Regions from separate parts of the Streptomyces sp. NPDC001933 genome, predicted to be linked through region 3. Evidence: riboswitches for the same ligand, from Rfam matches in the RefSeq annotation. Region 3 holds a riboswitch; each other region holds the start of a gene.

Region 1 (10,450 bases), on a different contig from region 3:
GGCCGCGCCGGTCGCCGCTGCCACGGCCCGCCATGAGTCCACGTACTGCATCGGTCTTCCCCGTCCCCTGTGTTCTGCGATCGGTGTTCTGTGTGTTGTGTGCTGCGTGTTGTGCATTGCGTGCTGTGTTGTGCGTGACGCGCTGCGCGTCGTGCGACGCGGGGTCTCCGGGCCCCTTGCCCGGAAGCCGTCAGTCCGCGACGACGCGGAACGCGCCCGGTGTGTACTCCCGCTGGCGCACCACGCGGTACCAGCCCTTCGACAGCGGGATCACCGCGTGCTCCTCGTGCACCACCCGTCCGCCCTCGGGGAGATGGAGCAGCATCGGCCCGAACACCCCCGCCTCGCGCATCAGCCGGCCCGGCCCCTGGACCGCGTGGGCATGGCCGGTGACCTCGCCCAGCGCGAGGACCATACGGCCCTTGCCGTCCCTCGGCTCACCCGGCGCGTCCACGAGATGCGCGGGCACCGCCGACTCGTCCAACGACACGATCAGTACATCGCCCTGCCGGTACACAGACGTCTCCCCTCGATGGCCGCACCCGCTGTGCCGGCCACGGAGAAAACGCTACGGGGAGGGTCTGACAATCGACCGGCGGGCGGCCCGGACCGTCGCGCCGGTCCCGGTCGCGCCGTTGTCAGTGCGGCTTGATAAACCTTGTGGACATCAGCCCGTCCCCCAGTACCAGGAGCTCAGGGTCATGTCCGGTGTGGACCATCTGCACGAGTTGCTCGGCCTTCCCACTGTCGACTTCCAGCACACGACGGGTGAGGCGCCCGTGCAGGCCGCCGATGCGGCAGCCTGGCGCATCTCGGTCGATCCGTACGAAGACGAATCCGAGACGACCTGGGAGGAGGCCTTCCAGGCGTTCCTCAAGGCGGTCGACCCGGCCGGGGTGCGGGCCCTGATCGTCGGTCAGTGGGGCGAGTCGTACGAGGAGGACTCGTCCTACCCGATCGATCTGATCATCGCCGCCGCCGACCGGCTGACCTCGCTGGAGGCCGTCTTCGTCGGCGACATGATCTCGGAGGAGAACGAGATCTCCTGGATCGAGCAGACGGATGTCACGGCGCTGCTGAAGGCCTTCCCCGGGCTGCTGGAACTGGGTGTGCGCGGCGGCACCGGCCTGGAATTCTCCGCCACGAAGCACGAGCGGCTGCGTTCGCTGACCATCGAGACCGGCGGTCTGCCGGTCGGGGTGATCCGGGGCATTCTGGACAGCGAGCTGCCCGCGCTGGAGCGGCTCGACCTCTGGCTCGGTGTCTCCGCGTACGGGGGCGACGCCGATGTGGCCGACCTGGCCCCGCTGCTCTCCGGTACCCGCTTCCCCCGGCTCACCCATCTCGGTCTGCGCAACAGCGAGCTGCAGAACGAGATCGCGGCGGCCGTGGCCTCCGCCCCCGTCATCGCCCAGCTGCGTGTCCTCGATCTGTCCAACGGCACCATGGGCGACGAGGGCGCGGCGGCGCTGCTGGACGGCCAGCCGCTGACCCATCTCGAACAGCTCGATCTGCACCACCACTTCATGACCGAGCCGATGGAGCGCCGGATCGTGCAGGCGCTGGAGCCCCACGGTGTGCGGGTCGATGTGTCGGAGCGCGAGGAGCCCTGGGGCAACCGCGGCATCGAGGGCCGCTACACCTCGGCCTCGGAGTAACGCACCATGACTGACATCGAACACCCCGAGTCGTTCCACGGCCTGCCCGTCCACACCCTTCCCGGGCCCGGCCGGGCCACCGATGCCCCGCTCCCGGACGCCGGTTCGGTCGCGTGGCGGCTGGAGAGCGCCTGGCAGGGCGATCTGACGTTCGGCCCGCTGTGGCAGCACTTCCTCGACACGGTCGACACGACACAGGTACGGGCCCTGGTGATCGGCGCCTGGTGGCAGGAGGAGTACGAGCCGTTCGCCCCGGTCGTCGATCTGCTGGTCGCTCACGCCGACCGTTTCCCCGCCCTGCGGGCGCTGTTCCTCGCCGATGTCGTCAGCGAGGAATGCGAATTGTCGTGGCTGGAGATGTGCGACATCACCCCGGTGGTAGAGGCGTTCGGGGAGCTGGAGGAGCTGACGGTGCGCGGCTCCGGCGAAGAGGTCGGCGACCGGCCGGTGATCGGGCTGCGGCCGGTGCGGCACAAGTCGCTCAAGTCACTGCGGTTCGAGTCCGGCGGGCTCCCGTCCGACGTCGTGCGCGCGATCGGCGCCTCCGAACTGCCCGCGCTGGAACGGCTCGAACTCTGGCTCGGCGTCACCGAGTACGGCGGGGACAGCACGGTCGAGGACCTCGCCCCGCTGCTCTCCGGTGCGACGTTCCCCGCCCTGCGCCATCTGGGGCTGCAGAACAGTGAGATCCAGGACGAGATCGCGGCCGCCGTGGCCTCCGCCCCGGTGGTCGCCCAGCTGGAATCGCTCTCCCTCGCGATGGGGACCCTGGGCGACGAAGGCGCCGAGGCACTGCTCTCGGGCCAGCCGCTCACCCACCTGAAGTCGCTGGATCTGCACCACCACTACATGAGCGACCCGATGGTGGAACGTCTGAGGAACCTGCTCGGAACCGAGCGGGTGAACGGCGAGATCGACGATGTCGAGTACTGGGATCCGGAAGAGGGCATCGACCGCTATGTCGCCGTCAGCGAGTAGTACGGCGGGCCGGGTGCCGCGCTTCGCCGTCGTGGGTGTGCCCGGCAACCGCCGGGTCACGTTCTTCCAGGACGCCGTGCGCGCCGCCGGGCTGCCGGCGGCGCGCGTCGTGCCCTGGTCGGCGGTCCTGCGCGGCGAAGCCGTCTTCCTGCCCGGCGAGACCGTACGGCTGGACTCGCCGGGTGAGGACGCCGAGGTGGAGCGGCTTCTGCGGAGCGTCGACGATCCGACCAGGGTCGAGGGATCCGCCCTCTGGTACGCCCGGTTCACCGAGGCCGTGCGGACGGTGGCGCGGGCGGCGTCCGCTGCCGGTGCCGAACTGCTCGACGACCCCGGTGATGTCGCGGTCCTCTTCGACAAGCGGCTCTGCCATGGGGTACTGGACGGGGCCGGGGTGCCGGTCCCGGCGTCACCGACCTCCGGGGCCGCGGCACCCGTGGTGCGGGACTGGGCGGACGTACGCGAGCGGATGGCGGACCACGGCATGTCCAGGGTCTTCGTGAAGCTCGCGCACGGCTCGTCCGCCTCGGGGGTCCTGGCCGTGGAGACGGCCGGGCCGGGCCGCATCAGGGCCACCACCTCGGTGGAGCGCGATGCGTCCGGCCGGCTCTTCAACTCCCTGCGGGTGCGCCGCATCACGACGGAGCCGGAGATCGCGGCGGTCGTCGACGCGCTCGCACCCGACGGGCTGCACATCGAGCGCTGGCTGCCCAAGGCCACCCGGCACGGCCGGGCGACGGACCTTCGGGTCGTGGTGGTGGACGGCCGGGCCACCCACGCCGTGGTACGCACCAGCCACTCCCCCATGACCAATCTTCACCTCGGCGGCGAGCGCGGAGATCTCGACGCCGTCCGCGCGGCCGTCGAGGCGGCGGGCGGCAGCTGGAGCGGGGCCCTGGCCGTGTGCGAACGGGCCGCGGCCTGCTTCCCGGACACCCTGTGCGTGGGTGTCGATCTGCTGCCCGCGACCGGCTGGCGGCGCTTCGCCGTCGGCGAGGTCAACGCCTTCGGCGATCTGCTGCCGCGCCTGACCGGGCTTCCCGGCAGCGGCGCCGAGGGACTGGACACGTACGCGGCGCAGGTCGCCGCCGTACAGAACAGAGCAAGGAACCACCGTGCAACCGCCACCGCCTGACACTGCCCCCACCCCCGCGGACGCCGTGAACCCGGATATTAATGAACCGGACATGAGCGGGATCGTGGGCAGCCACGATCTGCTGCTCGTCACCCTCGACACACTGCGCTACGACGTGGCGGTGGAGCTCGCCGCCGAAGGGCGCATTCCGCATCTGGCACGTCATCTGCCGGGCGGTGTCTGGGAGAAGCGGCATGCGCCGGGAAGCTTCACCTACGCCTCCCACCAGGCGATCTTCGCGGGATTTCTGCCGACACCGGCCGGCCCCGGACCGCACCCCCGGCTGTTCGCGGCGCGTTTCGCGGGCAGTGAGTCCACTGCCTCCGGCACCTTCGTCTACGACACGCCGGATCTGCTCTCCGGCCTCGCCGAGGTGGGCTACCGCACGGTGTGCATCGGCGGTGTCGGCTTCTTCAACCGGCAGCCGCCGCTCGGTTCCGTACTGCCGGACATGTTCCAGGAGAGCCACTGGGAGCCGGAGTTCGGCGTGGCGTCCCCCACCTCCTTCGAGGCCCAGGTGACCCGTGCCGAGCAGGTCGTCGCCGGACTCCCGGCGGAGCAGCGGCTGTTCCTCTTCGTCAATGTGTCCGCCCTGCACCAGCCCAACTGGTTCCACCGGCCGGGGGCCACCCGCGAGGCGGGCGACTCCCGCGCCACCCACGCCGCCGCCCTGGAGTACGTCGACGCCCACATCGGCAGGCTCTTCGCCGCCGCGAGCAGCCGCCGCCGCTGCTTCGCCATCGTCTGCTCGGACCACGGCACGGCGTACGGGGACGACGGATACACCGGGCACCGGCTCGGTCACGAGTCCGTCTGGACCGTTCCGTACGCGCACTTCTTCCTGGAACCGGGGGCCACCGCACCATGAGCCGCACCACGACCGCCGCACCGGCCGTCCGGCCGTACCAGAGCTATGTGTACGCCTACCCGCACAAGACCGCCTACCGGCCGCTCGCCGACCGGCCGGAGCTGCGCGAGCTGTGGGCGGCCGAGCGCAAGGACGCGCTCTCGCTCTACCTGCACATCCCGTTCTGCGAGGTCCGCTGCGGCTTCTGCAATCTGTTCACCCGGATCGGTGCCCCAGGCGAGCTGACGACCCGGTACCTCGACGCGCTGGACCGGCAGGCCGCCGCGGTCCGGGACGCACTGGGCGACGACGGTCCGGTGCGGTTCGCCGCGGCGGCGTTCGGCGGGGGTACGCCCACGTTCCTGACCGCGGCGGAGCTTGAGCGGCTCTGCGACATCGCGGAGAAGCGGATGGGGGCCGACCTGCGGTCCGTTCCGCTCTCGGTCGAGACGTCGCCGTCGACCGCGACGGCCGACCGGCTGGCCGTCCTCGCCGACCGCGGGACGACCAGGATCAGCATCGGGGTGCAGAGCTTCGTCGAGGCCGAGGCGCGGGCCGCCGTGCGCCCGCAGCGCCGTGCCGATGTGGAGGCGGCGCTGGACCGGATACGTGACGCCCGCATCCCGGTCCTCAACATCGACCTGATCTACGGCATCGACGGGCAGACCGAGGAGAGCTGGCGCACCTCGCTGGACGCGGCGCTCGGCTGGCGGCCGGAGGAGCTGTACCTCTATCCTCTGTACGTGCGCCCCCTGACCGGGCTGGGCCGGCTCGGTGCCGACAGCGAGGCCGCGGCAGATGCGTCGGACGCGGCCTGGGACGAGCAGCGGCTTCGGCTGTACCGCGCGGGCCGGGACCACCTACTGGCCCATGGCTACGAGCAGGTGTCGATGCGGATGTTCCGCCGCGCCGACGCCCCGCGGACGGACGGGCCCGACGACTACGCCTGCCAGACCGACGGCATGATCGGCCTGGGGTGCGGAGCCCGTTCGTACACCACGAAACTGCACTACTCCTTCGACTACGCGGTGGAGATGCGGGAGGTGCGGGCGATCATCGACGGCTACACCGCCACCGAGAACTTCTCGCACGCGGAGGTCGGACGGTACGTCGACGGCGACGAGGCTCGCCGGCGCCACCTGCTTCAGTCGGTGCTCCAGGCCGAGGGGCTGCCGCTGGCCGACTACCGGGAGCGGTTCGGCACCTCGCCGGCCGACGACTTCCCCCTTGAGCTGGCCCGGTTCGAGGCGCGCGGCTGGCTCGACGCGTCGGCCGGGGCGTCCGGACGGCTGCGGCTCTCCACCGAAGGCCTGGCCCACTCCGACGCGCTGGGCCCGGATCTCTTCTCCCCCGGGGTACGCGCCGCGATGGCCGCGTACGAACTGAAGTGAGTGCGCCGATGGACCTGACGATCCTCTACCGCGGGCCGCTCTCCTCGTGCGACTACGACTGTCCGTACTGCCCGTTCGCCAAGCGGCGCGACAGCCGGGAGCAGCTGCGCGCCGACCGGGCCGCGCTGGAGCGGTTCACGGCGTGGGCCGCGGCGCAGACCGGCGACCGGATCTCGGTCCTGTTCACGCCGTGGGGCGAGGGCCTGGTCCGCTCCTGGTACCGCCGTGCCCTGGTCGAGCTGGCGCAGCTGCCGCACATCCGCCGGGTCGCGATCCAGACCAACATCAGCAGCCGTACGGGGTGGCTGGCCGAGGCAGGTGGGGCGGGCCGCGAGAAGATCGCGCTGTGGTGCACGTACCACCCGGGGCAGACACCGTACGAGCGGTTCCTCGACAAGTGCCGGGAGCTGACCGCGCTCGGCATCCGCCACAGCGTCGGTGTGGTCGGGCTCGACGACCATCTCGACGAGGCGCGACGTCTGCGCGCCGCACTGCCGGACGAGGTCTATCTCTGGGTGAACGCGGCGGAGGGGCACACGTACACGGACGAGGAGGCGGACCGCTGGACGGCCATCGACCCGCTCTTCCCGTACAGCCGGCATCCGCACCGGTCGGCCGGGCTGCCCTGCCGGACCGGTGAGTCGGTCATCTCGGTGGACGGTGACGGCACCGTGCGCCGCTGCCATTTCGTACCGGCGGAGCTGGGCAATCTCTACGACGGGAGCTACCGGCGGGCGCTCGGTCCGCGCGCCTGTCCGCTGGCGGTCTGCGACTGCCACATCGGGTACGTGCACCTGGAGACGCTTCCGCTGTACGACGTCTTCGCGGGCGGTGTGCTGGAGCGGATCCCGGCGGCTGTGCTGCCGTCGCTCGCCGGACCGGCCTGAGGTTCAGGCGGGTCGGCCGAGCGACGGCACCACGGACCCGGACTGCCGTCTAGAGCGGCAGGAGGTCCGGGCGCTTCGCTTCGACGTGGTCGCCGGAGGACTCGCCGCGCAGCCGCCGGCCGATCCACGGAACCAGGTACTCGCGCGCCCAGTGGATGTCGTCGCGCCGTACTTCGAGGGTGCCGCGCTGTGCCTGCGGGGGCCATTCCTGGTCGGGGTCGGCCGGTACGTCGATGCCGAGGACCTGGGCGGCGCGCAGCGCGACCCTGGTGTGTCCCTCGGGCGACAGGTGGAGCCTGTCGTCGTCCCAGGCGCGCCGGTCCTGGACGGACCGCAGCGACCACAGGTCCAGGACCGGGCAGTCGTAGCGGTCGGCGATGGCCCGCACATGGGCGGTGTAGGTGGCGATCTTGCCGCGCAGATGGCGCAGCACGGGAACGCCACGGGTGTCGAAGCCGGTGGTGACCATGACCGTGCCGACCGCCCCGGTCAGCTCGGCGACCGCGCGCTCGAAGCGCTCGGCCACGTCGTCGGGGTCGGTGCCCGGCCGGATGATGTCGTTGCCGCCCGCGCAGAAGCTCACCAGGTCGGGTGCGAGCTCCTTGGCGCGCGGCACCTGCTCCTCGACGATCTGGTCGAGGAGGCGTCCGCGTACGGCGAGATTGGCGTACCTGAAATTGCCGTGCGCGGAGCCTTCCGTGCCCGTCGTATCGGGGTCCGGTAGCTGGTCCGCGAGAAGTACCGCGAATCGGTCCGCCCAGCCGACGAAGGTCCCGTCCGGGCCGGGGTCGCCGACTCCCTCGGTGAAGCTGTCGCCAATCGCCGCGTACGACCCGATGACGCCCTGTCGGTTGTTGACGCCACGTTGGTTTTTTCTCGAATCGTCTGCCACAAACGCTTATCCTGCACCGCCGAATGTGACCTACGCGACCGTAATAAAGGGTTGACGGGTGGTGAGATAGACCACCCGGTCAGTTTTTGGTAAAGGGGGAATAAGCAGAAGGGGCGATGCGCCGCCGCGCACCGCCCCTTCCGTGTTGCTCAGGTCATGCTCTGTCGCTCAGCTGCCCGGCCGTTCGGCTCAGACGTAGATGCCGTGCGAGGCCAGGAAGGCGATCGGGTCGATGTCCGAGCCGTACGCCGGGCCCGTGCGGACCTCGAAGTGCAGGTGCGGGCCGGTGGAGTTGCCGGTGGAGCCGGAGAGGCCGATCTGCTGACCGGCGCTCACGGCCTGGCCCACCGAGACGGAGGCGGAGGACAGGTGGCCGTACTGCGAGTAGTGGCCGTCGGCGTGCTTGACGACGACCTGGTTGCCGTACGCGCCACCCCAGCCGGCGGTGACGACGGTGCCGGAGGTGATGGACTTCACGCTGGTGCCGGAGGCGACGGGGAAGTCGATCCCGGAGTGGCTGCCGCTGGACCAGTTGGAGCCGGAGGCGCGGTAATTGGTGGTGTGGTTACCGGGGACCGGGTGGACGTAGCCGGAGCCGTTGCTCTGGGCGGCCGGGGCGGAGGCCGGGGCCTTGGACTCCGGGGCGGCGGAGGGCTTGGCCGGGGCGGACCTCTCGACGACCACCGAGGGCGCCTTCGACGGGAGGGCCGAGCCGGTGCCGGCGCCGGTGGGCGCTGCGTTGCCGGAGGCCTTGACGCCGAGGGTCAGCTTCATGCCCGGGAAGATCAGGCTGGGGTCCTCGCCGACGACCTTGCGGTTGTCCTGGTACAGCTTCTGCCAGCCGCCCTTGATCTGGTGCTCGGCGGCGATCTTCGACAGGTAGTCGCCGGAGACGACGGAGTACGTCGTGGTGGCGGCCTGCTTCTGCGCGGCCGGGGCGGCCTGCGTGGCGGCGGCCGACTGCGGCGCGGCGGCCGGGGCGGCCTGGGCACCGGTGGCACCGAGCAGCGGCAGTGCGACGACGGCGCCGCCGGCGCTCACCGCGGCGACGCCACGGGCGATGGTGCTGACCTTCGGACGACGGTGCTTACCCGATATGGGCATGGTCTGTTTCCTCTCCGGCGCCTGCGAGGTGAGCTGTCGGGTTCGGGCTGGAGATGCCCGGCCGCGCTGAGCGCGACTTCACCCCGAGCCGGCCGGATTTCTCCGGTCGGCGGCTTACCTGGTTCCCCCGCTCCTGCCACGCGATGAGTGGATGTGAATTCCGGACGGCGGCAGGATTAGGCGGTCCGACCGGATTGACGGTGACCGTAAGCGAGTCGGGACGACGAGAACAAGCCACGGGTTCCACACCGGAATCCGCGCCGGGGAAATCGGCGCGGAATTCCGGTCACACTCCGTGGATTAAGGATCTTGGCTTTCCGCGCGGCGCACGGATTACCCGACTCCCCCGTCGCCACACACCGTCACGGATATGATCCCGCTCACGAGGCACCCCCCATGTCCCTTATAAGCAGGCCATGTTCGGGCAAATACCCCTATTACGGACATATGCCGCCCATCATCCCTGTCGGAGCCTCAGCACCCGGGCGTCGAGATCACCCCGGAGTCCGGTGTGCAGCCCCTGGTGCAGCAGCGCCGAACCGTGGTGCACCGCCCCCGTGTCCAGGCAGGTGTACGTCGCCGCGGGGTCGAGTCCGCGCAGCCGCAGGACCGGTGGCCGTTCCCCGTACCGCTGCGCCTCCAGCCACATCAGGACCACGGCGTCGTCCCCGTGGACGTACTGGACCGCGCTCAGTGAGCCGCGCGGCGCACGCAGCCGGTACAGCTCACCCAGCTGCACGACCGGCCGGATCTCCTTGTAGAGGTCCACCCAGGTCCGCGCCTCCGCCAGCTCCGCCTCGCTCCACTCGGTGAGGTCCCCACCGACCCCGAGCACACCGGCCATCGCACTCACGAAACGGAAGCGCAGCGAGCTGACCCTGCCGTTGAGCTGGTCGTTCGGGCTGTCGGTGACCCAGGCGGCCATCACCCGGGCCGGGTGGATGTGCCCGAAACCCTCCTGGATGGCGAGACGGTCGAGCGGGTCGGTGTTGTCGGAGGTCCACACCTGGTCCGTACGGGACAGGATTCCCAGGTCGATCCGGCCCCCGCCGCCCGAGCAGGACTCGAACGCGACCGTGGGATGCGCGGCCCTGAGCCGGTCGATCAGCACGTACAAGGCGTCCACATGCTCGATCCAGAGTTTCTGCGGGTACTCCTCGCCCGGCCAGCCCGCGTCGGTGAAGCAGCGGTTGAAATCCCATTTCACATAGTCGACGGGAGTTTCGGTGAGCAGTGTGTCCAGCTGTTCCCAGAGATATTCCTGCACATCGGGGCGGGCCAGATTGAGCACCAGCTGGTTGCGGTACTCCGTCCGCGCCCGCCCGGGGAAGTGCTGCACCCAGTCGGGATGCGCGCGATAGAGATCACTGTCGGCATTGACCATTTCCGGCTCGACCCAGATACCGAACTGCATGCCGAGCCCGTGAACTTCGTCGGCGAGCGGCTTCAGCCCGCCGGGGAAGCGGTCCGGATTCGGTGTCCAGTCACCGAGCCCGGCCCGGTCGCTGGTCCGCTGCCCGAACCACGCGTCGTCCACGACGAACAGCTCGACGCCCAT
Region 2 (10,450 bases), on a different contig from region 3:
ACGAACTCGGTGGAGCCGCCGCCGATGTCCACGACGAGATACGGCTCGGCGAGGTGGTCGCGGCCCGCGAGTTCCTTGGTGGCTCCGGTGAAGGAGAACTCCGCCTCCTGGTCACCGCTGATCACCTCGGGCTCGACGCCCAGGATCTCCAGCACCCCCCGGACGAAGTCGTCCCGGTTCTCCGCGTCGCGGGAGGCGGAGGTGGCGACGAAGCGGAGCCGCTGCGCCCCGTGCTCCTTGATCACCGTCGCGTACTGCCGGCAGGCCGCGAACGTCCGCTCCAGCGCCTCGGGAGCGAGCCGCCCGGTACGGTCGACGCCCTGCCCGAGCCGGACGATCTCCATCCGCCGGTCGAGCTCGACGAGCTCACCGGTGGACGGGTCGGCGTCGGCGACGAGCAGACGGATGGAGTTGGTGCCGCAGTCGATGGCAGCCACGCGAGTCATGAAGCACTCCCACAATCAAGCCCCTCCGGCGATCGGGGAGCAGTTCAAGCCCCTCCGGGGACGAGGAGCCATTCAAGCCCCTCCGGCGATCGAGGAGCAGGGGTCCGGGGGCGGAGCCCCCGGGGAACGAACGGTCAGTCCTCGTCCGGCGCGCCGCACGGCGAAACGCACGGCCCCTTGCGCCACCACTCCGGCAGCATCGCGATCGCCTCGTCGCCCAGCGGATTCACCCCCGGCCCCGCGGCCAGCGAGTGCCCCACCAGAACGTGCAGGCACTTCACCCGGTCCGGCATGCCTCCCGCGCTCGGAAAGCCCTCCAGCACCTCGATCGCGTCGCGCCGTGCGATGTAGTCCTCGTGCGCGGCCCGGTACGCGGCGGCCAGCTCGGGGTCCGTACCGAGGCGCTCGGTCATCTCCTTCATGACCCCGTTCGCCTCCAGCGTGCCGATCGCGGACGCGGCACGCGGGCACGTCAGGTAGTACGTCGTCGGGAACGGCGTACCGTCCTCCAGCCGGGGCTGCGTCTCGACCACGTCCGGGTTGCCGCACGGGCAGCGGTGCGCGATCGCGCGCAGACCGCGCGGCGGACGGCCCAGCTGCTGCTGGAACGCGGCGATGTCCGCCTCGGTGGGCGCGGTGGACTCGGTCTGGGGAGGGGGCGTTTCCATGCCTGCCTAGGTTCTGATCGGGCTGCTCGAACTGCGGTTCTGCAGATGGATGGAGAAAGTCAGTCGCGGTCGTCGCGGTCGGCGCTGTCCACGCCGTCCCAGAGGTTGGAGTGCCACGGCCGGCCGGACTCGTCCGTCCTGCCCTCGCGCTCCTTGACCGCGTCGGGGTCGATCACGGTGTAACTGGTCTCCCCGGGAAGAAGGTAGTGCAGGTGCGTACGGGCCAGCTGCCGGATGTACGCGTCGTCCTGCAGGCGCGCCTTCTCGTCGCGCAGCTCCTCGGTACGGGCCTTGGCCTCCTGCGCGAGGCGCTCCTGGTCGGCGATCTCGTCCCGCTGCGAGACGTACTGCCGCATCGGGTACGCGAGCGCGACCACCAGCGAGCAGACCACGAGCGCGAGGAAGGCCGCCCGGCCGGTGAGCCGTGAGCGGCGGGCCTGGCGGCGGTTCTGGGACCGGTAGACGCGGGCCGCGGTCTGCTCGCCGAGCAGTCGCAGCCGGGTCGCGGTGGAGAACCGGTCCCGGTCCTTCGCGGCCATGTCCCCGCCTCCCCACTACGCACGTCCGTCCCCGCACACGGTACGGGACCGAGTGCGGGGACGGACGGAGGCCGGGGCACACGACCCCCGCCGGGCTTGTCAGCCCTTGCTGTGCTTACTGGTTCGCAGAGCGAAACCGCGGGAACGCCGAGCGGCCCGCGTACACCGCGGCGTCGTCGAGGATCTCCTCGATGCGCAGCAGCTGGTTGTACTTGGCGACGCGGTCCGAGCGGGCCGGGGCGCCGGTCTTGATCTGGCCGCAGTTCACCGCGACCGCGAGGTCGGCGATGGTGACGTCCTCGGTCTCGCCGGAGCGGTGGGACATCATGCACTTGAAGCCGTTGCGCTGGGCCAGCTCGACGGCGTCCAGGGTCTCGGTCAGCGAGCCGATCTGGTTGACCTTGACGAGCAGGGCGTTGGCGGAGCCCTCCTCGATGCCGCGGGCCAGGCGCTCCGGGTTGGTGACGAAGAGGTCGTCGCCGACGATCTGCACCTTGGCGCCGAGCTTGTCGGTGATGACCTTCCAGCCGGCCCAGTCGTCCTCGTACAGCGGGTCCTCGATGGAGACCAGCGGGTACGCGGAGACGAGCTCCTCGTAGTACTCGGTCATCTCGGCGGCCGAGCGGGCCTTGCCCTCGAACTCGTACTTGCCGTCCTTGTAGAACTCGGACGCGGCGACGTCGAGCGCGAGCGCGATGTCCTTGCCCGGGACGTAGCCGGCCTCCTTGATGGCCTCGAGGATGAGGTCGAGGGCGGCGCGGTTGGACTCCAGGTTCGGCGCGAAGCCGCCCTCGTCGCCGAGACCGGTCGACAGGCCCTTGGTCTTCAGGACCTTCTTCAGCGTGTGGTAGACCTCGGCACCCCAGCGCAGCGCCTCGGAGAAGGACTCCGCGCCGATCGGCGCGATCATGAACTCCTGGATGTCCACGTTGGAGTCGGCGTGCGAACCGCCGTTGAGGATGTTCATCATCGGAACGGGCAGCAGGTGCGCGTTCGGGCCGCCGAGGTAGCGGAAGAGCGGCAGGTCCGAGGCCTCGGACGCGGCGTGGGCGACGGCCAGCGAGACGCCGAGGATGGCGTTGGCGCCGAGCGAGCCCTTGTTCTCGGTGGCGTCCAGGTCGAACATCGCCTGGTCGATCAGCCGCTGCTCGGTGGCGTCGTAGCCGACGAGCTCCGGGCCGATCTGCTCGATCACGGCGAGGACGGCCTTCTCGACGCCCTTGCCCTGGTAGCGGTTGGGGTCACCGTCGCGAAGCTCAATGGCCTCGAACGCACCGGTGGAGGCGCCTGACGGAACGGCAGCACGGCCCGTGCTGCCGTCGTCGAGGCCGACCTCTACCTCGACCGTGGGGTTTCCGCGGGAGTCGAGGATTTCCCGGGCTACGACGACGTCGATGGACGGCACGAGGCATCTCCTTCTGGGATATGACGCTGGTTGTGCAGGGTCGCTTTGGCCTTGCGACAAGAGCCTAACCGGCCCGGCCCGATCAGTCGGCCGACCGCCCGACCCCTGGGACGAAAAAGGACCCGGGGGCACACATTACCGGACAAACTGTCAGATTTTTACCGGTCAGTAACTACAACAGTTGAACGGTCCGCCGCTCCCCCGAGCGCGAACGGCAGCACCCCGGCCGGGCGCATACGGGGGAATGCGCGCCGGGCCGGGGTGGTACTCGGGGAGGAGCGAGCCGCGACTACTTCGTCAGGTGCAGCTGCTGACCCGGGTAGATCAGGTCGGCGTCCTTGACGATGTCCTTGTTCAGCTCGAACAGCTTCTGCCAGCCGCCCTTGACCTTGTGGTCGGCGGCGATCTTGCTCAGCGAGTCGCCGGAGACGACCTTGTACTCGCCGTCGCCCTTCTTGACCTTCTCGCCGGTCGGCGTGGTGACGGTCTTCTTCGACTCGGCCTGCGGGGCGGTGGTGCGGTCCGAGCGGGAGGCGGCGGGGGCCTCGGTGCGCTCGGCCTGCTTCGGCTGGGCCTGCTGCTTCGGGGCGGCCGGGGCGCTCTGCTGCTCGGAGGCGCCGGAGCTCGCGGTCGAATTGGAGGAGGAGTTCGAGGACGAGCCGGTGTCGACGCCCGGGTCGACGCCGTCGTTGGTCAGGTTGCCGGCGCCGGCGCAGCCCCAGGCACCGGGGCCCTGCATGTCGAGGAGCTTCTCGGCGGTGGCGATCTGCTGGGCCTTGGTGGCCAGGTCGGCGCGCGGGGCGTACTGCGTACCGCCGGCGGCGGCCCAGCTGGACTGCGAGAACTGCAGACCGCCGTAGTAGCCGTTGCCGGTGTTGATGGACCAGTTGCCACCGGACTCGCACTGGGCGACGGCGTCCCAGGTGGCGACGGAGGCGGCGGAGGCGCCGGTCGCGCCCATCAGGGGCACGGCGACTGCGGCACCGGCGACACCGGCGAGCGTGGCGATGCGGACGGCCTTGGACGGGCGGCGGTGCTTGCCCTTGCTGGAAAGCAGCATGGAACTTCTCCTCACCGACGCCTACGAGGTGAGCTGTCGGGTTCGGGCCAAGTGAGTTGCCCGGTCGCACGTCCTAGCACGCGACTTCACCCCAAGCCGGTCCTGATGCGTCTTTCGACGATCGGGCCCGGCGCTTACCTGGGTCCCCCGCTCCTGCCTACGGCGCTTTACGCGTCTGTTCCCTTCGACCGACGGCAGGATTCGGCGTGACGGTCGACGGGGCCCGCGGTGCGAGCGGTTCCGACCGTAAACATACGCAACCCCCACATTCAAAGACGGACACATCGGACAATAAACCCTTACTTGCATCTGAAGAACCGTCGTTTCCGCAGGTGGGACGCGATGCGGAAGGGCCCCCGGACGCGACACGCCAGTTGACGCAAAGAGACCCATGTCTCACTTACGCATAAGCGGACATAGGTCCCTGAACTGGCCCACTTTTTGGGGCTCTTTTAGTCGATTATCAGACTTCCCTCACTTGGCCTTCACATCGAGATCGAGGCTCTGGCCAGGGAGGATGAGGTCCGGGTCGGCGCCGACGGCAGCCTTGTTGGCCTCGTAGAGCGCGGGCCAGCCGCCGGGAACCTTCTGTGCGTCAGCAATCGACCAGAGGTTGTCGCCGGCGTGGACGGTGTACGTGCCGTCGGCGGCCGGGGCGGCCGTGTCGCGCGCGTCCTTGCCGCCGCGCGATGCGTGACGGCCCGACTCGCGGCCGTCGGCGTCCGCGCCACGCCCCTTCTCGGCGGCCGGCGCGCCGCGGTGCTTGCCGCCCTTGCCGCTGGACGCGTCGGGCGAGGCGGGCGCTCCGGAGGACGGGGTGGTCGAGGCCGAGGGCTTCGGGGACGGCGAGGTCTTCCCCGACGGCTTGCCGGACCCCTCCGAGCCGTCCGCGCCGTCCGTACCGTCCGAGGCGCTCCCGGACGGCGTGGCGTCGCCCGACGGGTCCGCCGACGCGTCGTCAGCCGGCTTCCCGCTCCCGGCCGGGTCGTCGGCGGGCACCGAGCCCGGGTCCACGCCCGGCAGCGTCCCGTCCACGGCCAGACCGGAGATGACCGCGCAGCTGGGCCAGGCCCGCGGGCCCCGGTCGTCCAGCACCTTCTCGGCCACCTCTATCTGCTGCGCCCGGCTGGCGAGGTCGGCGCGCTCCGCGTACGCCTCACCGCCGTACGCCTTCCAGGTCTCCTGCGAGAACTGGAGGCCGCCGTAGTAGCCGTTCCCGAAGTCGGCGCTCCACGCGCCGCCGCTCTCGCACTCGGCCACCCGGTCCCAGGTCGTGGCGTCGGCCGCGTGGGCACCGGACGCGCCGAGCAGCGGGATGGCGATGGCCGATCCGGTCACGCCCGCGGCGACGACGATGGCGGGTGCCTGACGGGGGCGACGGTGTTTGCCGTTCGCGGAGCCCATGGGGTTGCCTTCCGGGTAGCTGACGTGTGACTGGTGAGTCGAACGGTGAACCTAGCCGGGTTCGAACGGGAGTCACAAGTCGATGCAGCGCAGATCACGTGAAAGTCACAGAGTTGACGGTGCGTCACTTTCTGCGTGGGCGGACCCCGGGGTGAACTCCACGGGAAGCGTGCGGAGTCCGCGCATGATGAGCCCGCCACGCCACCGCAAATCGGTATGTTCCACCGCAAGTCGCAGGTCCGGAAGGCGGTTCAGGAGCGTGGCGAGCGCGGTCTGTCCCTCCAGCCGGGCGAGCGGCGCACCCAGGCAGTAGTGGATGCCGTGCCCGTATCCGAGGTGCTGATTGTCACGCCGTGCGAGGTCGAGCGTGTCGGGGTCCTCGAAACGCTCCGGGTCGCGGTCGGCCGCGGCGAGCACCACGAGTACCGGGTCCCCGGCCGCGATGTCCTGTCCGCCGAGCGTCAGCGGTTCGGTGGCGAACCGCCAGGTGGCCAGTTCCACCGGGCCGTCGTACCGCAGCAGTTCCTCGATGCCGGTCTCCAGCAGCCCGCTCTCCCCCGCGTCCAGGGAGAGCTGGAGCCGTTCGCGCTGCGCGGGGTTGCGCAGCAGGGCGTAGACCCCGTTGCCGATGAGGTTGACCGTGGTCTCGAATCCGGCGAAGAGCAGGATGAAGGCCATGGCCGCGGCCTCGTTCTCGGTGAGGTGCTCGCCGTGGTCGCTGGCGCGGATCAGCCCGGAGATCAGATCGTCCCCGGGGTTCTCCCGCTTGCGGTGGATCAGCTCGGCGAGATAGCCGCGCATCTTCTTCACCGACCTGGCCACCCCGCCGCGCGGACCGCCGCCGTGGCGGATCATCATGCCCGCCCAGTCCCGGAAGTCGTCCTGGTCCTCGCGCGGGACGCCGAGCAGGTCGCAGATCGCGTAGATGGGGAGCGGGAAGGCGAAGTCGTGGATGAGGTCCGCCTTCCCCTCCGCGATGAAGCGGTCGATGAGGCGGTCCGTCAGTTCCTGTACGCGCGGTGCGAACTCGGCGACCCGGCGCGGGGTGAACGCCTTGGAGACGAGGCGGCGCAGCCGGGTGTGGTCCGGCGGGTCGATGTTCAGCAGATGCGTCATCAGCTCCGCCTTGCGCTCTCCCGGGATGCCCGTCTTCCCCTTGGCGTGCGCCGGCTCGGCGTGGTGCGCCGGGTTCTTGGAGAGCCGGGTGTCGGCGAGCGCCTGCCGCGCGTCCGCGTACCTGGTCACGAGCCACGCCTCGACGCCGCTGGGCAGCGCGGTCCGGTGCACGGGGCTGTGCTCCCGCAGCCAGGCGTAGGCCGGGTACGGGTCGGTGGCGAACTCCCAGGTGAAGAGTTCGGGGCCGCCGGCGGGGCAGGCGGCGGGCGCATCGGCGGGACTGTCGGCGGGGCGGTCGGCGGGGCTGTGGTTCACCCCCCGACGTTATCCGCCGCCCCCGGGCGCCATCCCCCGCCCTCCGGCGTACTCGTCCCCGCCGGCGGTTCCCGTCGCCCTCCGGCGCTGCTCGGCCCACTCCGGCGCCAGGCGTCGCCCTCCGGCGCTACTCGTTGTCCTCCGCCGCCAGGCGTCGCCCCCGGTGCTACTCGTTGCCCTCCGCCGCCCTGATGGCGTCCCGGTAGGCGCGGCCCGCGGCCCGCAGGGCGGCCTCGGGGTCGATGCCGTCCTGCTCGGCGCGTACGGCGAGGGCGAGGAGCTCGTAGCCGATGCCGTCGCCGGTGGGGAGCGGCACGTCGAGCTTCGCGGTACGGACCCGGCCGGCCAGCTTCGCCGCCAGCGCCAGGCCGGGCTGCCCGAGCGGGACCCCGTCGGTGACCGAGTCGCGCTGCTTCTCGATGGCCTTGGTGCGCAGCCAGTGCGCGTGGACGTCCTCCGGAGTCTCGGCGCTCTCGTCGCCGAAGACGTGCGGGTGGCGGTGGATCAGCTTCTCGACGAGGGTCGCGGCCACGTCGTCGACGGAGAACGGCTCCTCCTCGTCCTCCTCGGCGATCCTGGCGTGGAAGACGACCTGGAGGAGCACGTCGCCGAGTTCCTCGCGCAGCTCGTCGCGGTCGCCGTCCTCGATCGCCTCGACGAGTTCGTACGCCTCCTCGATGGCGTACTTGGCGAGGCCCTCGTGGGTCTTCTGCGAGGTCCACGGGCATTCGACCCTGATCCGGTCCATGACCTGGACCAGATCGAGGAGCCGGGCGCCCGGCAGGTCGTACGAACCGGGCAGCAGCTCCAGGTCCGGCATCCGCACCCGGCCCGAACCGGCGAGCCTGGCGAGCCCGTCGGTCAGCGGCTGATCGCCCTCGCCGCCCGCGAGGACGACGACGGACCGGCCGCCCGCACAGTCGTCGACGAGTTCCTGCGCGGCGGGCGCGGCATGCTCGACGGTGACGCCCGCCTCGCGCAGATACGGCAGCTGCGGGTGGTCCGGCTCGGCGCAGAGCACCCGGTCGGCGGCGTGCAGTGCCTGCCAGGCGGGCCAGGACAGGAGTCCGGGCGCGACGCGGTGGCTGGCGGTGAGCAGAACGATACGGCCGGGGTCTTCAGCATTCACCGTTCGAATCTACTCCGGTCGCTCCCGCCGCCCCTTCCGCGGCCGGTCAGGCCCCGGCCTCGGCGGCCGCGCCGGCCGGCTTGGTGACCGGGTTGAGCCAGGGGGCCTTGTAGTCGGCGAGCTGGGTCTGCTTGTCGTCCCAGGTGCCGTAGCGCGGATTGACGTCGACCCGCAGGGCCTTCGACGCCTTGCCGAGCGCCTCGCCGACGGCCTGCTGACCGGCGGGCTGCTGGAGGTCGGCGCCGAGCGCCTGGGCCAGCTTGGTCAGCTGGACCTGCTCGCGCAGGACGGCGTCGATCTGGCCGGGGGCGACCCAGCTCTGCTGGAGCATCGCCGTCCGCAGCCGCTCCTCCCCGCCGGACTGGGCGGCCGCCGCCTTGCGCATCTGCTGGATCTCGCTGCGGCTGACGGTCACGCCCACGTCCTGTGCGGCCCGGTCCAGCACCCGGTCGAAGATCATGCCGTGCAGCTTGGCCCGGCTGAGCTGCCCGGACTTGTCGATGAGCTGGGAGGCGTCCTTCGAGTCGCGCTGCGCCTCGCGTACCGCGGCCACCTGGCTCTGCAGCGTGGAGACCTCGATCCGGTCCCCGCCGACGACAGCCGCGGCGCCCGGGTGGGCCTCGCTGCCGCAGGCGGTCAGGAGTGGGGCGCCGGCGAGCAGGGCGGCGGAGACGGTGAGCGCGGTGCGACGGCGGCGGTGCAAAGGAACCTCCCGGGGAGAGTTTGTGCATCAGTGCACAAGACCTTGCGGTGATCGATGTTAGGCAGTGGACACGGCTGGGGCCACCGATTCGACCAACGATTCGGGAGGAGTTGGGGATGTGGCCCCGGCCGGGACGGCTCAGGGCACGCGTTCGGCCTCCGGGGCCGGGGTGTCCGGCCGCAGCATGATCGTGCGCGAGACGACGAAGGTGATCGGGATGGCCGCCGCGGCCGCGACCAGCGGCGCGTACCGGCTGCTGAACCCGGCCAGGTCGACCAGCAGATAGACACCGCCGGTCGTGATGACGAAGTTGGCGGCGTTGGTGAGCGGGAAGAGCAGGAACTTCCGCCAGGTGGGCCGGGTCCGGTAGGTGAACCAGGAGTTCAGGAAGAAGGAGCCGGTCATGCTCAGCGCGAAGGCGATCACATGGGCGGCGATGTAGGGCAGCCACATCAGCAGGACGAGATAGCAGCCGTAGTACGTGCCGGTGTTCACCACTCCCACGAGGGCGAATCGGGCCATCTGCGCGGTGACCGTCATCGGCGTACGAACTCCTGGGGTTCCCGTATCTGTCGCGTCTGTGACGTCTGTGGCGTCGGTCGTGGTGCCTCGGTGTTGGTGGCCTTCACCAGGAAGTGCGGGCGTCGCTTCACTTCGTAGTAGATGCGGCCGACGTACTCGCCGACCACCCCGACCATCACCATCTGGACCCCGGCGAGTGCGGTGACCACGACGATGAGCGTGACATAGCCGGGAGTTTCCACTCCCTTCACCAGGGCGACGCCGACGATCCACGCAGCATAGGCGAAGGCCACCGAAAGCAGCAGCATGCCCAGGTAGAGCGCGGCGCGCAGCGGTTTGTTGTTGAAGGAGAGCAGCCCGTCGAGACCGTAATTGAGCAGCTTTCCGAAGGTCCAGGCGGAACTTCCCTGTTCACGGACGGCATTCTCGTAGGAGAAGGTCGTCGTACGGAATCCCACCCAGGCGAAAAGGCCCTTGGAGAACCGGTTGTATTCGGTGAGCTCCAGTACCGCGTCGACGGTGCGGCGGGACAGCAGCCTGAAGTCCCCGACGCCGTCCACCAGCTCCACGTCCACCAGGCGGTTGATCAGCCAGTAGTAGGTGCGGGCGCTGAGGGTGCGGGTGACCCGGTCGCCCTTGCGGGTGCGGCGGGCGATCACCTGGTCGTGGCCCTGCTCGTGCTCCTGGAGCATCCGGCCCACGAGCTCGGGCGGGTGCTGGAGGTCGGCGTCCATGATGACCACGGCGTCGCCCTCGGCGTGCTGGAGACCGGCCAGCATCGCGGCCTCCTTGCCGAAGTTGCGGCTGAAGGAGACATAGCGGACCCGCGGATCGGCGGCGGCCAGTTCCTGGAGGATCACCAGGGTCCGGTCCGCACTGCCGTCGTCGACGAACACCAGCTGGAATTCATGTCCCAGCCCGGTCATTTCTTCCGTGACGCGTTCATGGAAGCGTTCGAGGATCTCTTCCTCGTTGTAACAAGGCACCACCAGCGAGATCAGCACGGAAGTACATCAGCCCGGCCAGATGTCGGAACCCGATGCAGCACGTGACCGGTGGGCGTCCATTGCGTGAACTGACCCAATCCGGCCCGGGGTTGTAAGTTCGAAGCTGGCATATTCCTGCGTATGCCGACTTTCCGTC
Region 3 (10,450 bases):
CCCTCGTCGCGACCATCGCGACGCGGGCGGGGGTGCTCGTCATGCCGGCAGAGGAGCGAGAGGCCTTGCTGGGCCGGATCCGCGCCTTCCTCGCAAGCAGGCCTGAGACCGCCCGCGGCGAATTCACCCTCCCGATGCTGACCGGCGTGCTGCGCGTCCGGCGGCTGTGAGGCGCACGAGGCCGACAGCCCCGCCATCAACCGATCGGGGCGCGCAGCAGTTCGGCCACCTCCTCCGCGCCGGTCTCCCGCAGCTCCTCCCCGACCAGCAGCCACCTGGTGACACCGACCGATTCGAGGAAGGCCAGGTCGTGACTGGCGATCAGGAGTGCGCCCTCGTAGGAGTCGAGCGCACCGGTCAGCTGTCGCACACTGGCGATGTCGAGGTTGTTGGTCGGTTCGTCCATCATCAGCAGCTGCGGGGCCGGTGCGGCGAGCATCGTCGCCGCGAGGGCGGCACGGAAGCGTTCGCCGCCCGACAGTGTGCCCGCCGGCTGTTCCGCGCGCTTGCCCTGGAAGAGGAAGCGTGCGAGCTGGGCGCGGATGTGGTTGTCGGTGACGCCGGGCGCCATCCGGGCCACGTTCGCCGCGACACTCAGTCCGTCGTCCAGCACATCGAGCCGCTGCGGTAGGAACCGCGCCGGTACGAAGGTTTTGGCATCGCCGGACAACGGGGCCAGCTCACCGGTGAGCGTGCGCAGCAGCGTCGTCTTACCGGCGCCGTTGCGGCCGACGAGCGCGATGCGCTCCGGCCCGTTCACCTGGAGCGTTCCCTCGCGCAGCCTGCCGAACCGGGGGCGCAGCCCGTTCAGGCTCAGCACGGTGCGCCCGGTGGGCACCGCCGTGTGCGGGAGGCTCACGCGGATCTCGGCGTCGTCGCGGATCGCGTCGGCGGCCTCCTCCCGGCGTTCGCGCGCCTCGCCGAGACGCTCCTCGTGGACGCCGCGAAGCCTGCCCGCCGACTCCTGTGCCGATCGCTTCCGGCGGCCCGCCAGGATCTTCGGGAGGCCGCCCTCGGCCTCCGCCTTCCGGCCGTTCTTCTGGCGCCGGGCCAGCTTCACCTGGGTCTCCTGCAGTTCACGCTTCTGGCGGCGCACATCGGCCTCCGCCGCCCGCAACATCCGCCCGGCGGCCTCCTGTTCGGCTGCCACGGCCTCCTCGTACGCCGACCAGCCGCCGCCGTACCAGTTCACCGAACCGGTGCGCAGTTCGGCGATGCGGTCGACGCGCTCCAGCAGTTCCCGGTCGTGGCTGACCACGACCAGTACGCCCGAGCGCCAGGAGTCGACGGCTTCGTAGAGCCTGCGGCGCGCGAACACATCGAGGTTGTTGGTGGGCTCGTCCAGGAGCAGGACGTCGGGGCGTTCCAGCAGCAGCGCGGCCAGCCGGAGCAGAACGGTCTCCCCTCCGGACAACTGCCCCAAGGTGCGGTCGAGTTCGATGTCGCCGAGGCCGAGCGATCCCAGTGTCGCCAGGGCCCGTTCCTCGACGTCCCAGTCGTCGCCGATCGTCTCGAAGTGTTTCTCGTCGACATTCCCGGCCTCGATGGCGCGCAGCGCATTGCGCTGCTCGGCGATGCCCAGGGCCCGGTCCACCCGAAGTGTGGTGTCGAGGGTGATGTTCTGCGGAAGGTGGGCGAGACTGCCGCCGACGGTCACCGACCCCTGGGACGGGCGCAGTTGACCGGCGAGCAGTCGTAGCAGGGTGGACTTGCCCGCACCGTTGGTGCCGACGAGCCCGACGCGCCCCCGGCCGATGCTGAGCGAGAGCCCGTCGAGGACGGTGGTGCCGTCCGGCCACCGGAAGGTCAGGGCCGAGCAGGTGAGGGAGGCGTGGGGGGTGGTGGGTGTCGCCATGGGTGTTCCTCGCATTCGCAAGCGCAGTGAAGGGGGCTTCGTATGCGAGCACCACGCGGCGACCGGGCAGCGGAAGGAGATACGGCGGTCCTGAAGATCGAGGGACGGCTCATGCACCGAGGTCGCATCCACGCGGGGTCACGGGCAGTGCGCAGCACTGCTACTGCGTGACGGGCGTACGGGCAAAGCCGTACGGCGTGATGTTCGCGAACCTCAGATGCGCAACGTCCACCTCAATCGGAGACAACAGGACATCGAAACTGTAACGACCAGGGGGCGGAAAGGCAATGTCACCGGGCCTTGGCGGTCGCTGGGTGAAATGCCCGCTTTTGTGAATTCGTGGCGCGAGTCACGTTCAGCCCGCGGGATGCCGCGTCCCGTGAACCGGTTCCCTTTCCGCGCAAGGGGAGTGGGTCCTGCGGTGTGAGGTGGATTACCGAAATTCCCGTTAATCGATCTTGTGGGTGAATTGCATTCGGAAATTGGGGTCTTGTCCCGTTCGGCTTTTCTCGCCTACGGTCACCGTCAATCCGGACGGAACGCCGAATCCTGCCGCCGTCCGGCCATCCGACCACCCATGTACGGCAGGAGCGGGGAACCCAGGTAAGCCGCCGGTCCGGAATCCGGAACGGCTCGGGGTGAAGCCGCGATCGTGTGCGGCCAGGCATCTCCAGCCTGAACCCGACAGCTCACCTCGCAGGCGACGGAGAGGAATCCACCATGTCCGCAACGGGTACGTACCGTCGTCGCAAGTCCACCCCGCTGACCCGCGGTTTCATCGCCGTGGGCACCGGCGCCGCCGCCCTCCTGCTGCCGCTGCTCGGTGCCCACACAGCCTCGGCGGCTCCGGCGCAGTTCGCCGCCACCGCACCGGCTGCGCAGTCCGCGACGTACACCAACGATCTGGACGGCTGGATCAAGGAGTCGCTGGCCGTCATGGCCGAGCACAACATCCCGGGCAGCTACGACAGCATCCACCGCAACATCATGCGCGAGTCGTCCGGCAACCCCCGGGCCATCAACAACTGGGACTCGAACGCCGCCGCCGGGACGCCGTCCAAGGGTCTCCTCCAGATCATCGATCCGACGTTCCGGGCCTACCACGTGCCCGGGACCTCGATGGACAGCTACGACCCGGTCGCCAACATCACGGCAGCGTGCAATTACGCGGCCGCCAGGTACGGCTCCATCGACAACGTCTTCGGGGCCTACTGACGTACGCGACACCGCCGCCGCACGGCCGGGTGCTCCGTCCCGAGGTCAGCCCAGCCTCGGGGGTGTCCAGTCGGCGTGGCGGAGGATCGTGCGGACCGTGACACGGGACGGTGCGAGACGCAACGCCGCGTTGCGCAGCGCGACGGCCGCCGGGTGGGACAGCTGCTGGCCCATCCGGCCGGCCTGCCGCGCGGCCCGCGCGACCGACTGGCTGCGGGGCCGGCGCTCCGCGTCGTAGCGGCCGAGCGCCGACTCGACGGTCGCTTCGCCGGACAGCGCGGCGGCCAGTGTTGCCGCGTCCTCCAGTGCCTGGCAGGCCCCCTGGCCGAGATTCGGGGTCATGGCGTGCGCGGCATCACCGAGCAGTGCCACCCGGCCCACCACGTAGGAGGGAAGCGGGACGACCAGCTCGTGGACGTCATGGTGCAGGACGGCATCGGGCCGGGTCGCCGCCAGCAGGGCGGGAATGGGGTCGTGCCAGCCGTCGAACCGGCGGCGGACCTCCGCCAACGGGTCCCGATGGCGCACACCGGCGGGAGCGTTGAGCACCGCGTGCCACTCGGCCCTGCCGTCGGCGAAGGCGATGTGACCGAACTCGGCCCCCGGTCCCCAGGTCAGCTCGAAGTCGGTACGCAGGTCGACCGGCGACTCGGTGATGGCGCGCAGCACCGTCGAGCCGCTGTGGGCCGGACCGGGGTGCCCCGGGAAGAGCAGGCCGCGCAACCGGCTGCCGATCCCGTCGGCGGCCACGACCAGATCCGCCTCCAGCCGGGTGTCACCGGCGGCCAGCCGCACCCGCGAGGCGTCGGACCGGTCGACGGACGTCACCTCGGCCCCGATGACCAGGGACTCGGGAGGCAGGGCCGCGCGCAGCAGGCGGTGCAGCCCGGTCCGGGGGATGCCCACGATCGGGGTCCCCAGCTCGCGTTCCAGCGCGGCACCGTCCATGCGCGCCAGCAGGCGGCCGTCCGGGGTGCGGGTGCCACCGGTGTACTGGGGCCGCGCGGCCGCGCGCACTGCCGCGCCGACACCGAGGGCGTCCAGCGCGCGCAAGCCGTTGGCGTGCAGGGAGATGCCCGCGCCCGCGTCGTCGAGGGTGCGGGCACGTTCGACGACCGTCACCTCCCAGCCGACGAGCCGGAGCCCGATCGCGGCGGCCAGCCCGCCGATGCCGCCGCCGACAACCACCGCACCGTTACCCATGCCGAGTCCCTCCTCGCGCCCTGCCCCGACCTTCTACAGCTGTAGAAGGAGCGTACTACGCCGTCTCTACAGGTGTAGAAAGGGGGCATGAGCACAGATCGACGGACCGTCCTGGCCGATGCCGCCATCCAGGTGCTGGCCGAGGAGGGGATGCGGGGCCTGACCCACCGGGCCGTGGACCGGGCGGCCGAGCTGCCGCCCGGCACCACCTCGGCGTACTTCCGCACCCGTCAGGCCCTGCTCACCGCGCTCGTCAGACGGCTCGTCGCGCACGACCAGGCGGAACTCCAGGCGGCCGGCGAGCGGGCGCCGGTGATGCGCGACGCCGGTGAACTGACGGACGGGCTCGCCGGTTTCGTCGAGCGGCGGCTGACCGGAACGGGGCGGCAGCGGTCGCTCGCCCGCTACGCGTGCGCGGTCGAGAGCGTGCGCCACCCGGAGCTGCGCGAGATTCTTGTGCCGCGGGAGAACGCGGCTCGTGAGGCAGTGCGGGCTTTCCTGCGTGCGCGGGGGGTGGCCGACGCCGAGAGCCGCACGCTCACGCTGCTGGCCTGTGTGGACGGGCTGGTCTTCGACCGGCTGGTGGGCGGCGGGGGAGTACCGAGGGACGATATCTCGGGGCTGGTTGCCGCAGCCCTCCGTGACTCAGGCTCCGATGAGGGGTGTGGCCGCGACGCCCCGGGGTGATGCCGGGCTCCGTCACTCCTGGGCGGGTTCCGCCGCCTGCCGCCGTGGTTCGCGGCGGGGCAGTACGGGAACGGTCGCCGCCTCCCCGCCCCGGACAGCCTGCACCGCCGCGGCGTGCAGGCTGCGGCTGTCCTCCTCCGAACAGCACCGCACCGGGCTGCCCGACATGGTGAACCAGTCGATCGCACCGGTGTACTGCACAGTGACCTGGGCCGAGTCATCCGCCCAGGTCGTGTGAACGGTCAGGTCTCCGGACAGCACACCGACCTCGTCCGTGAGCACGCCACCGCGTCCCGAGAACACACCGCAAGTCGTCCACGACGCCCAAGCCATGACTCCAGGCTGGCACCACGACAGCGGTTGCGCGACCCGTGAGCCCCGCGCTTCGGTCCCGGTCAGGCAGCCCCGCCCTTCCGGATGCTGGAAATGGGCGAAACTTTCCACCGGGCCCGGCTGCGGTTCCCGCACCCACCGATCCTCATGCATTGACGCGTTGTTAGCGCCAAATCGTCGAATCGCCCCCTCGGGGCAACGAATTCCGAAGGTGAACACCTATTGACCTGCGGATCACGTCAGGATTGCATGTCGCGCTGGGAGCGACGAAACCACTCACCACGTCCTCGTCTGGAGGCGATAGCGCTCCCGTGCTCGAACACCGCACCTGTCGATCGGAACCGCACGATGACCGAAACGCTCAGCGCTCCCCAGGCGCTCGCACCAGCGACCGGCCCCACTCCACAGAAGCTCAAGCGTTCCATCGGCGTCGTGGGCGGAACACTGCTCACGCTCTCCTGCGTGACGCCCGCATCGACCCTCTTCGTGGTCGTACCGGACCTGTTCTCCAGCCTCGGCACGTACACCGCCCTCACCATCGCCATCGGCTCGCTGCTCTGTATCGCGGTCGCCTTCTGCTACTCGGAACTGGGCACGCTCATTCCGAGCGCCGGGGGTGAGTACGCCATGGTGTCGACCATGGCGGGGCGGCTCGCCGGGTGGCTCGTCTTCGTGCTCTCGCTGCTGGTCGTGATGATCGTGCCCCCGGTCATCGCCATGGGAACGGCCGACTACCTCGCTCCCGTCGTGCACATCCCGGCCTCCGTCGCGGGCGCCGGCGTCATGGTGCTCGCCACCCTCGCCGGTCTGTTGGACCTGCGTGCCAACGCGTGGATCACCGGCATCTTCCTCGTCCTCGAAGTGATCGCGGCGGCCGTCGTCGCCGTGCTCGGCTTCGCGCACTCCGAGCGCGGCGCCTCGGCACTGGTGCACGGCTCGGTCGCCTCGTCGGGCGGCGGGAGTTCGACCGTCACCGCGATGATGGTGGTCTCCGGGCTCGCCATCGCGCTCTTCATCACCCAGGGCTTCTCCACGGCCGTCTACCTCTCGGAGGAGCTGGAGAACCCGCGGCGCAACGTGGCCCGCACCGTGCTCGCCACCCTCGCCATCTCCACGGCGGTCATCCTCGTCCCGGTCATCGCCATCACGCTGGGCGCCCCCGACCTGGCGGCACTGACCTCGGGCGACCTCAACACCATGGTCGCCGCCTGGTCCAACTCGGCCGTCGGGACCTTCGTCAGCCTCTGCGTCGCCCTCGCGATCATCAACGCGGGCATCGTGATGGTCATCCAGAACTCGCGGGTGCTGTTCGCCTCCGCCCGTGACAAGGCCTGGCCCGGGCCGGTCAACAACGCCCTGTCCCGGCTCGGCCGCTTCGGGTCCCCGTGGGTCGCGACCCTGGTCGTCGGCGTTCCCGGCGCGGCGCTCTGCTTCGTCAACCTCGACACCCTGTACGGCGTCACCGGAGTCTCCGTCACCGCGATGTACCTGCTGGTCGCCGTCGCCGCACTGCTCTGCCGCCGCGGTGCCCACCGCGAGGCGCCGGCCTGGCGCATGCCGCTCTGGCCCGCCGTCCCGGTCCTGCTGATCGCCGTACTGGCGTACATCCTGACCCAGCAGGAGACCGAGTACCTGCTGTGGACCGGCGGGATCACGGCGGTCGCCACGCTCTACTGGGCGTTCTACCTGCGGCCCCGCAAGGAGACCCGCTGGCTGGTCAGCATTCCGGAGGACGCGCAGTCCTGACCCGGACGTGTTCCGTGCCGTGCCCGGCCCGTCGGCAAAGACCATCCCCAGGCGGGCCGGACACGTGTCCGGCCGGGCCGCCGGCGCGGGCCGGATCGCCCGACCGGGCGCCGTGACGGCCCGACGACGGGCGGACCCACCCCCGACTCCCGCACAGTGGGGTGAGGACAGGCCGTCGTCACAACACGGGGAGTCGGAGCGGGATGAGCGTGGCACGGGTCGGAGTCGTCGTACACCAGGGCCGTCCCGAGGCCGTCGTCGCGGCGGGCGTCGTACGCGACTGGTGCGCCCGCGAGGGCATTCCCTGCACGGACATCGACGTGTGGCGCGACGACGAGCGCAGGCGCGGCGGGCGCGAGGAAGCCGATGTCGCGGGCAATCCCGATCTCATCGTGACGCTCGGCGGCGACGGGACGTTCCTGCGCGGCGCCCGGATCGCCGCCAAGAACGACGGTGCGGTCCTCGGGATCGACCTGGGCCGCGTCGGCTTCCTCACCGAGGTCCCGGCGAAGGACGTGGTCCGGGCGCTCGACGCCGTCCACCGGGGCCGGGCGGCGGTCGAGGAGCGCATGACCCTGACCATGCGGGCCTCCCGTGTACTCGAAGTGCCCAAGGACATCGACGCCCTGATGGCCTACGGACGACGCCCGATGCTGCCGCCCCCGCACGTCGACCTCGAAGCGGAGGCCGGGGCGGAGGACTGGGGCGTGGCCCTGGACGTCACCGCGCTCAACGACGTCGTAGTGGAGAAGCTCGCCCGCGACCGGCAGGTCAGCCTCGGCGTCTACATCGGTGGACGGCTTCTTGCCTCGTACTCGGCCGACGCGGTCATCATGGCCACCCCCACCGGCTCGACCGCCTACAGCTTCGCCGCAGGCGGTCCGGTGGTCTCGCCACGCATGGACGCCGTCCTCTTCACGCCCGTGGCGGCGCACATGACCTTCGACCGCACCGTCGTCGCCGCGGCCGATGAACCGATCGCCGTCCGGGTCCTGCCGCACTCTGGGCAGGGCGCGGTGACCATCGACGGCCAGCTGCGCGGCGTACTGGACGCCGGGGACTGGATCGGGGTGTACGCGTCACCGCACCGCCTCCGCGTCATCAGGCTCGGCCCGCACGACTTCTACGGACGGCTGCGCACCCGCCTGCGTCTCACCGACGCTCCGGCCACTGCGGCCGACGGGACGAGCGCACCGCTCTTCCGACCCGACGGACCGGTCCCGCACGACCTGGCCCACCTCCATCTCTCCCTCGCGGACCGGGACGTGGCCGACGGTGGACTTCCACGCACGGCACCACCCGGATCCCGTCCGTGAACCGGGGCCGCAGGGAGCCCCGTGCGCCGAAGTCCGGTGCGCCGAAGTCGCTCACGTCCGATTCGACAGGTCCCTTACGCCGAAGGAGTTCCCATGGCCGGCAGCGCCGATCTCCCCGCCCCCACCACCGTGACGGTTCCCGACACCGAACTGACCTCAGCCGCCACCCAGTTGGTGCGGGACACCACCGACGACCTGATCTACCACCACTCCCGCCGCGTCTATTTCTTCGGCGGTCTCCAAGGACACAACAGGGGGCTGAGCTTCGACCCGGAACTGCTCTACGTCGCGGCCATGTTCCACGATCTCGGCCTCAACGAGGAGTTCCGTGCCAGCGGGCGCCGGTTCGAGGTGGACAGCGCCGACGAGGCGCGGCGGTTCCTGCAGAGCCGGGGTGTGCCCGAGGACAGCATCCGCCGCGTCTGGACGGCGATCGCGCTCCACACGACGCCGGGGATCCCGTCGTTCATGGAGCCGGAGGTCGCACTGGTGACTGCGGGGGTGGAGTACGACGTACTGGGCATCGGGTACGACGACATCAGCGAGGCGGACCGCGCGGCGATCGTCGCCCTGCACCCCCGCCCCGACTTCAAGCGGCGCATTCTCAGGGCCTTCACCGAAGGCATCGAACCCAAGCCGGAGACGACGTTCGGCAATGTGAAGGCCGATGTACTGGCGCGTTACGTGCCCCGGTTCGAGCGGGGCGACTTCGTGGACACCATCCTGGATTCGGCCTGGCCGGAGTGACGGCGTCGAGCGGACCGCATGACCCGGTGGAGGCGACCCCGTCGTTATGGTTGGCATCTGCAGGAAAGTGGCCGTGCGGGGGCGAACGGCTCCGCGCCCGCCGCCCGTTCCTCCACCGTCCACGGAAAGGGCGAGCGATGCCGGCCGTCCTCGTACTGCTGCTCGCCGGAACGTGGCTGCTCTCCGGCGCCCTGGTCACCGGGACCGATCCCCTGATCGTCGCCGTGGGCCGCACCGCGGTGTGCTGTCTCGTGCTCACCGCCGTCGCGGCGGCCACCGCCGAGGGCAGGGCCGATCTGCGCCGGGCCGCCGCGAGGCCGGGCACGGTATGGCTGCTGGGACTGCTCGGCTTCGCCGGGTACGCGGCAGGGACCCTCCTCGCCATTCCGCGCATCGGGACCTCGCTCACCAATCTCGTCGTCGCGCTGATGCCGTGCGCTTCGGTGGCCGTGGGCGCGTTGTTCTTCGGCGAACGGTCCGGGCCGCGCAAGGCGGCGGGGGCGGTACTCGCCTGTGCGGCGGCCGTCGGATACGCGGCGCTCGGCGCGGACGCGGGCGATGCGGACGGTCCGGGGCTGCTGCTGGTCGCGGCGGCGACCGTGGCCTTCGCCGGGTACGGATTCCTGTACCGGCAGCGGCTCTCGGGACTGCCGCCCCTCGCCGTGCTGCCCGTACTGCTCGCGGCCGCCACCTGCCTGCTGCTCCCGATGGCGCTGCCCGCGCTGATCTCCCACCCGCCGACCCCGGCCGCGATCGGCGGCACGGTCGTGCTGGGCGCGGCCGTGTACGCACCCGCCTACCTCGTACAGCACCGGCTCATCCTGTTCCGCGGGCCGGTCTTCACGGCCGCCGTGCAACTGGCCGTTCCCTTCACCGTGCGACTGGGCGACTGGGCGCTCGGCACCGCGTCCGCCCCCTCCGCGGCCGAGCTGATGCTCCTTGCCGTGTGCTGCGGGGGCATCGCCCTCGTGACCGTCCAGCCCGCTCCCCGGCTCGCCGCCGCAGAGTGAGCGCGGGGCCGCCGGGCAGACCGGCTCAGCCCTCCGGCCCAGGTCCGGCCGTCGTCGCGCCGACCACCAGTGTGCACGGGTGGGCATGTGTTCCGGGGGCGTCGCGGCCAACCCCGTGTCCACGGTGGTGAGATGGCGGGCGCTCCGACCGCCGATCACGTACTCCCAGTTGTCCACGCCGACCAGCGCGACATCGTCCGGCACGCGCCTTCCCGACTCCCGCAGTACGGACTCCGCGCCCAGCGCTATCTGGTCGTTGCCGCAGAGCACGGCGTCGAACCGGGCACCGGAACCGATCAGCCGACGGCCCGGGCGAACGGGCGACCTTCGGAGTCCTG

Evidence for each region. A riboswitch is a leader RNA that binds a small molecule or an ion and turns the genes downstream of it on or off. The one in region 3 is predicted to bind cyclic di-AMP.
Region 1: linked by a shared signal. The riboswitch ahead of ACFYY7_RS31565 (peptidoglycan DD-metalloendopeptidase family protein) and the one ahead of ACFYY7_RS12485 (transglycosylase SLT domain-containing protein) in region 3 are both predicted to bind cyclic di-AMP.
Region 2: linked by a shared signal. The riboswitch ahead of ACFYY7_RS19075 (transglycosylase family protein) and the one ahead of ACFYY7_RS12485 (transglycosylase SLT domain-containing protein) in region 3 are both predicted to bind cyclic di-AMP.

The regions. Positions count from the first base shown of each region.
Region 1 is NZ_JBIASS010000015.1:235,421-245,870, forward strand. It holds gene ACFYY7_RS31520 (DUF6745 domain-containing protein) at 1-51, opposite strand, end outside; gene ACFYY7_RS31525 (hypothetical protein) at 191-517, opposite strand; gene ACFYY7_RS31530 (STM4015 family protein) at 702-1,658, shown strand; gene ACFYY7_RS31535 (STM4015 family protein) at 1,665-2,636, shown strand; gene ACFYY7_RS31540 (STM4014 family protein) at 2,617-3,771, shown strand; gene ACFYY7_RS31545 (STM4013/SEN3800 family hydrolase) at 3,824-4,639, shown strand; gene ACFYY7_RS31550 (STM4012 family radical SAM protein) at 4,636-6,009, shown strand; gene ACFYY7_RS31555 (STM4011 family radical SAM protein) at 6,018-6,896, shown strand; gene ACFYY7_RS31560 (SGNH/GDSL hydrolase family protein) at 6,946-7,788, opposite strand; gene ACFYY7_RS31565 (peptidoglycan DD-metalloendopeptidase family protein) at 7,978-8,892, opposite strand; cyclic di-AMP (ydaO/yuaA leader) riboswitch at 8,896-9,052, opposite strand; gene ACFYY7_RS31570 (alpha-galactosidase) at 9,350-10,450, opposite strand, start outside.
Region 2 is NZ_JBIASS010000007.1:84,378-94,827, forward strand. It holds gene ACFYY7_RS19055 (exopolyphosphatase) at 1-446, opposite strand, end outside; gene ACFYY7_RS19060 (DUF501 domain-containing protein) at 581-1,114, opposite strand; gene ACFYY7_RS19065 (septum formation initiator family protein) at 1,174-1,653, opposite strand; gene eno (phosphopyruvate hydratase) at 1,769-3,058, opposite strand; gene ACFYY7_RS19075 (transglycosylase family protein) at 3,348-4,118, opposite strand; cyclic di-AMP (ydaO/yuaA leader) riboswitch at 4,122-4,293, opposite strand; gene ACFYY7_RS19080 (transglycosylase family protein) at 4,593-5,522, opposite strand; gene ACFYY7_RS19085 (cytochrome P450) at 5,628-6,953, opposite strand; gene ACFYY7_RS19090 (nucleoside triphosphate pyrophosphohydrolase) at 7,120-8,082, opposite strand; gene ACFYY7_RS19095 (SurA N-terminal domain-containing protein) at 8,129-8,785, opposite strand; gene ACFYY7_RS19100 (GtrA family protein) at 8,924-9,325, opposite strand; gene ACFYY7_RS19105 (glycosyltransferase family 2 protein) at 9,322-10,311, opposite strand; gene ACFYY7_RS19110 (YfhO family protein) at 10,435-10,450, shown strand, end outside.
Region 3 is NZ_JBIASS010000004.1:311,662-322,111, forward strand. It holds gene ACFYY7_RS12475 (class I SAM-dependent methyltransferase) at 1-170, shown strand, start outside; gene ACFYY7_RS12480 (ABC-F family ATP-binding cassette domain-containing protein) at 197-1,855, opposite strand; cyclic di-AMP (ydaO/yuaA leader) riboswitch at 2,386-2,571, shown strand; gene ACFYY7_RS12485 (transglycosylase SLT domain-containing protein) at 2,576-3,070, shown strand; gene ACFYY7_RS12490 (FAD-dependent monooxygenase) at 3,116-4,273, opposite strand; gene ACFYY7_RS12495 (TetR/AcrR family transcriptional regulator) at 4,361-4,960, shown strand; gene ACFYY7_RS12500 (hypothetical protein) at 4,973-5,293, opposite strand; gene ACFYY7_RS12505 (APC family permease) at 5,642-7,039, shown strand; gene ACFYY7_RS12510 (NAD(+)/NADH kinase) at 7,243-8,355, shown strand; gene ACFYY7_RS12515 (HD domain-containing protein) at 8,449-9,102, shown strand; gene ACFYY7_RS12520 (EamA family transporter) at 9,240-10,112, shown strand; partial or broken gene ACFYY7_RS12525 (substrate-binding domain-containing protein) at 10,239-10,450, opposite strand, start outside.